Lacibacter sediminis: one gene and its partner. The protein of the gene in region 2 interacts with the protein of the main gene of each other region in a pairwise test. Links are inferred from orthologs where the notes say so. Each region holds a gene or a part of one and is shown on either strand. Other genes may lie near its edges.

Region 1 (3,048 bases), 3.0 Mb from region 2 along the record:
GGTGAGTTGTGTACAGATGATTCGTCTTACTGATGATCCAAAAGCGCAATGGCAGAGCTATTGGGGTAGTTTAACCTGGGGTTATACGGGAAAGAATAAGAGTACGATCATGGCAAGATAATATTGGATTGCAGATTTTAAATATACGATTTTAGATTTGCAATGTATAAGCGTTAAATATTCTGTCAGATTATTTAACAAGCATTTACAGCACCGAATCAGCTCATGGCATAAAGTATGAAGTGAAAGATGAAACAGTTCGCTTATGCTAAAACTATACTCAGCAGTCTTTCTACTTTTTACTTCCTGCACAACCAAGATCAGTTACATTGGCAACAAGACAAGCCCAACATCAACAACAGATGTATACGTTACTGAAAAGAGTATTCTACGACCCTACAAGATCATGGGCAAGGGTTTTTTAAAGCCAGGCAGTTTTGATCGAAAGGTTGAAGAAACGATGCAACGAAAATCAGTTAAGCAAGCAAAAAAGATTGGTGCTGATGCTGTTCTGTTTCTTGATTTTACAGTTCAACATACGGGAGCAACAATCAACTCTGTAATCAGAACCGATTCGATTGCAAATGGAAGTTACAGTGTTGGACAAACAACACTGAGCCCGGCTGTATCAACCGGTTTTACGATTCTCTTTTTGAAATATCTCGACTGAAACTGTTAGAACAAAAGCAAGTTCAAAGCCTCGGAGCAACCTGAGTTTCGATTTCACCACTTCAGGGTTTTAATTCTTTTTGTATTTCATTTACTCTACAATACGATCATCCCTTCAGGATTTTAAAAACTCGAAGAGGTGATCTTATTATAGAAACACAAAATGTTTATGTGCCAAACCCCGAAGGTGTGGAATAAATCGCTGATTAATGAATCGAATGCTGACAGGCTGCCGGATTGAAGCGGCACCACAGCGAAGCGGAGGTACAGCGAAAAGCCGGAACAATTGTTCGTTTTTGCACAACTGCAAAAAGCCCCAAATCTTAGCGGTTAATTCCAAAATCCTAGACCATCATCCCTTATCTTTGCGGCCTAATAAAGTTTCCAAATGAGCATCCTCGTTAATAAAAATTCCAAAGTCATTGTTCAGGGTTTTACCGGAACAGAAGGTACTTTCCATGCAACGCAAATGATCGAATACGGTACTAATCTCGTTGGTGGTGTTACACCGGGTAAAGGTGGCACAACGCATCTCGATCGTCCTGTGTTTAACACAGTGGAAGAAGCTGTACAAAAAGCAGGTGCTAACGTAAGTATCATTTTTGTGCCGCCGGCTTTTGCTGCTGATGCTATTATGGAAGCTGCGAATGCAGGTATTGAACTGGTGGTGTGTATCACAGAAGGCATTCCGGTGCAGGATATGGTGAAAGCAAAGAATTATTTAGTTGGAACAAATACACGATTGATCGGACCTAACTGTCCGGGTGTTATCACTGCGGGTGAATGTAAAGTGGGCATCATGCCGGGCTTTGTATTTATTCCCGGTCGTATTGGTATTGTATCAAAAAGCGGAACGCTTACTTATGAAGCAGCTGATCAGGTAGCGAAAGCTGGCTTGGGTGTTAGCACAGCTGTTGGTATTGGTGGCGATCCAATCATTGGCACAACTACCAAAGAAGCACTGGAATTATTTATGAACGATGACAACACGGATGCAGTAGTAATGATTGGTGAAATTGGTGGTGGCATGGAAGCGGAAGCTGCACGTTGGTATAAAGAGAATGCAAAGAAACCTGTGGTTGGTTTTATTGCCGGACAAACAGCGCCTCCCGGCCGTCGTATGGGGCATGCGGGTGCCATCATTGGCGGTGCCGAAGATACTGCTGCTGCAAAAATGCAGATCATGACTGAGTGTGGTATTCATGTGGTAGCAAGCCCAGCTGATATTGGTAAAACAATGGCTGAGGTGTTGAAGAAGAAGTAAGGCTATTTTGAATTATTATATTGAAACCCTGCAATTGATTGCGGGGTTTCTTTTTTGATAGATAATTCAAATCAACATTTGTCGTTATCTAAAAAAGAAAAGATGAAACTACTGTTCATCCCTCTCCTTTTCTCGTGCTTATTTTTTGGTCTGACAACAAGAGGTCAATCTCTTACAGAGAAAGATTTTCGTTTGATGATAGATGGTAAACTTTACTCTGATTCAATTAACAGCATTTCTGTTTCCGAACTGTTGAAATTGAAAGAGGTTACAGCAAATTTTTCATGGATCGTTGTAAAAAGCATAACTGTCTATTGTGATTTTGTAAAGCCTGAAGACCGGGATCATGTATATGATGGTGTCGAAGTCAGAAGATGCCATAACAATATAATTTGCAAAGAGGCCAAGGATTTGATAAAGACTATGACTTCAGGTTTACACGTTGGAATTGTTGCAGAAGCGATAAATAAGCAAGGAAAAACAGTGCATATAAAAGATATCGTGTACCGCATAAAATAAACTCTGCATGACTTTTGATATTTTTCGTAAATCCTTTTTACATTGGTTCCATGGAAAGAGCTTACGAAGAAGACAAACAGTTTGAAGGCATTGATTATACAGTCAAAAAATTACTCGTCGGCGAATACGAAAATTGCAGATTCATCAACTGCAATTTTGCTGAAGGCAATCTTTCAAAGATCACGTTCATTGATTGTGTGTTTGATAACTGTAACCTGAGTGCAGCCAATATCAATGGCACAGCGTTTCAGGAAATTAGTTTCAGTAATTGCAAACTGATGGGGCTGCGGTTCGAAGACTGTAATCAATTCTTATTTACCGTAAGCTTTACCGGTTGTCTGTTGAATCTGTCAACGTTCTATAAGATGAAACTAAAAAACACCCGTTTCACAAATTGCAGTATGCAGGATGTAGATTTTACCGAGACTGATCTTACGTCTGCAGAGTTCGACAATTGCAACCTGTTGCAGGCGGTATTTGATAATACCATTCTTGAAAAAGCAGATCTTCGCACAGCCATCAACTTTTCGATTGATCCTGAACGAAACAAATTAAAGAAAACGAAATTTTCTTCTTCAGCTTTAAGCGGGCTCTTG
Region 2 (2,880 bases):
CAGCATTATCATGTTGTTGAATTGGACGAATGTGGACAGCTGAAGACATACCTCAAAGCTAAAAGGAAATTTATTATCCTGAAAACAGGAAAGATATTTACCACAAGGTCACAAAGGCACAAAGGAAGAAAAGTAAACTTCTTTTCTTCCTTTGTGCCTTTGTATTTGCGAGTGGCTGGCAGCGAATAGCTGGCAGCTTTTCTAATAAGTATCTTCTAACGAATATTGTCCACCACCTAAGATGATACCGAGTTTTATACCGAGATAATTGTTATTGATCTCGCCTGTTTTAGCAACGAAATTGTATTCAACTGCTGCACGTATATGCCATACTTCTACACCAACTCTTGCCATGCCGCCAAACTTAGTAGATGCTGGTATCTTCACACTTCCACCACCTTCACTGTTCGCTTCAACACTCAGGAAATTGTAAACACCTGCTCCGCCGCCAATGAAAGGACGTACAGTACGGTTTGCAAAATAATACTCGGCTGCAGGCACAAATGAAATCCCCAAACCGGCTTCACCATTGGCATTAGGATCCATGCCATTAAGACCTGCATAGCCACGTATCATCGCCGTTGCTTCCATACGTAAACCAACAGTTAAACGATCCAATGCATTGAAGCGTGGTTCCAAGGCCAGCAACACACCAGCTTTCGCACCCTTACCTGCCGGGCGGGCAAGACCAGCATCAAGTAATACTTCAAATGGTTTAAAATGATGTTGTGTTTCGAAACGGAGTTGTGCTGAGGCCGATTGAATGATAAACAAACTAACGAGTAAAACAAAACTGTTACGGAGTAGTCCTTTCATGTGATAATTGGTTGATGGTTTGCAATGCATGATCGTGTTCAAAAAACAAGCCGACCAAGCAAAGTGAATGGTTAAACTATTCACAAGGTATAAAAACGAATGCCATACGAAAATCGTATGGCACCGTCTGTTTATTTTTCGTTCAGTTTACGCTACTGCCTGTTTTACCAATGCAGCTGCTTCACTTAACTGAATAGCACTTTGTACTTTCAATCCACTTTCATCGATCAATTTCTTTGCTTCTTCAGCATTTGTACCTTGTAAACGTACGATGATGGGAACCGGAATATTACCAATTGTTTTGTAGGCTTCAATTACACCTGCAGCAACACGGTCGCAACGAACAATACCACCAAAGATGTTGATGAGAATTGCTTTTACATTCGGATCTTTCAAGATAATCTTGAAACCAGCTTCAACTGTTTGTGCATTAGCAGTACCACCTACATCAAGGAAGTTTGCCGGTTGTCCACCACTCAACTGGATCATATCCATGGTTGCCATCGCCAAGCCAGCACCGTTCACCATACAACCTACGTTACCATCAAGCTTAATAAAGTTGAGGTTATGATTTCCTGCTTCCACTTCTGTAGGATCTTCTTCTGTTGTATCACGCATGTTTGCAACATCGGGATGACGCATCAACGCATTATCATCAATGTTCATTTTGCAATCCACTGCAATGATCTTGTTATCGGCTGCTTTAAACAACGGATTAATTTCAAGCATACCACAATCCAATCCAACGTATGCGTTATACAAGTTTGTTACAAACTTCACACAGTTCTTAAATGCTTCACCACTTAAGCCAAGATTAAACGCAATCTTTCTTGCCTGGAAAGCTTGTAGGGGTCCACCTGGGTTTACCCACTCTTTAAATATTTTTTCAGGAGTGTCATGTGCCACATCTTCAATGTTCATACCACCTTCGGTACTGTACATGATCACGTTTTGTTTTTTTGTACGATCTAATAAAATAGACAGATAAAATTCTTTACGCTCTGTTGGTCCATCGTAATACATATCCTGTGCAACCAATATCTTGTTCACCACTTTACCTGCAGGTCCTGTTTGAATGGTCACCAATGTACCACCCAAAATGCCTTTTGCGAACTCAGTAATCTGGTCAATGTTTTTTGCAACCTTCACCCCATTAATACCGGTTTCTTTCACGGTTCCCTTACCACGGCCACCTGCATGAATTTGTGCTTTTACAACTGCAAAGCTGCTGCCGCTTTGGTTCTTGATCTGGCGATACGCTTCTTCGGCTTCATGTACTGTGCTGCAGGCAAATCCTTCCTGCACCGGAACATTGTATTTTTTCAATAATTCCTTGGCTTGATATTCGTGGAGGTTCATATGCAAAAAATTTCGGCGAAGATAAGGAAAGAACAGGTGGAAATAAGGTACAACACAAAGCGTTTTATGATACCGGCTCCATCTCTTTGAGCATCGCCTGTTGCGTCGCAATCCGTTCATGGTTCGGGAATACTATTCAGCATGTTATTCAACGCCTCCAATTCTTTATCTTTCGAACATGAATCGGCATTGTATTCTCTTTGTATTCATCTTTTTCGGCGCATGTAAAAGCAATCAACTGCTAATACCAACACAACGTAAAGTCAATGCAGTAAAGGGTTCTGCATTTTATCAGCAGGCAGCAAAAATGGATTGGAAACAACGTGATTCGTTTGCAACTGCTGAACTGCTCGCCGGTAACATGCCCGATTTTTTGCGAACGTTTGTTCCTGTATTTATCGATATAACAGACTCAGTAAATAATAAAAAAATTACCGCCATTATCTATGTTACCCCCGACTATTTAAGCGTGGGAACAAACGATGATTGGGCAAGGGTTCCGTTAACACCCATGGCAGCTCAACAGATAGCTGATAGTCTTCATTGCTTTCTACCAACAAAAAAATTAGTGGATGACATTTACAAAACTGCAAATGTGAAATTGGAACCGGTGCCCATGTTTGCTTTTCGTGACAGTACACCCACTATGTATCATCATCATCTTATCATCGAAGGACAACGAAAGTTGCGGAAAGGATTGATTGG

Evidence for each region. The genes of interacting proteins can lie anywhere in the genome.
Region 1: the proteins of sucC (region 2) and sucD interact in binary tests that used the Escherichia coli proteins (3 or more experiments, as listed by UniProt). The link is inferred for Lacibacter sediminis from one-to-one orthologs.

Annotation. Positions count from the first base shown.
Region 1 is NZ_CP060007.1:825,156-828,203, reverse strand. What follows is about bases 25-2,995. They hold sucD (succinate--CoA ligase subunit alpha), read left to right. Parts: upstream 25-1,057; coding sequence 1,058-1,933; downstream 1,934-2,995. Other genes in these bases: H4075_RS03640 (pentapeptide repeat-containing protein), read left to right, coding at 2,503-2,995; H4075_RS03645 (hypothetical protein), read left to right, coding at 2,036-2,452; H4075_RS03655 (hypothetical protein), read left to right, coding at 266-670; H4075_RS03660 (DUF4198 domain-containing protein), read left to right, coding at 25-121. Outside these bases: more of H4075_RS03660, read left to right, coding at 1-24; more of H4075_RS03640, read left to right, coding at 2,996-3,048. UniProt on the Escherichia coli protein: Succinyl-CoA synthetase functions in the citric acid cycle (TCA), coupling the hydrolysis of succinyl-CoA to the synthesis of either ATP or GTP and thus represents the only step of substrate-level phosphorylation in the TCA.
Region 2 is NZ_CP060007.1:3,820,450-3,823,329, reverse strand. What follows is about bases 70-2,872. They hold sucC (ADP-forming succinate--CoA ligase subunit beta), read right to left. Parts: upstream 2,176-2,872; coding sequence 964-2,175; downstream 70-963. Other genes in these bases: H4075_RS16200 (P1/P2 acidic ribosomal protein), read left to right, coding at 2,354-2,872; H4075_RS16210 (porin family protein), read right to left, coding at 202-816. In the rest of the region: H4075_RS16215 (GNAT family N-acetyltransferase), read right to left, coding at 1-49; more of H4075_RS16200, read left to right, coding at 2,873-2,880. UniProt on the Escherichia coli protein: Succinyl-CoA synthetase functions in the citric acid cycle (TCA), coupling the hydrolysis of succinyl-CoA to the synthesis of either ATP or GTP and thus represents the only step of substrate-level phosphorylation in the TCA.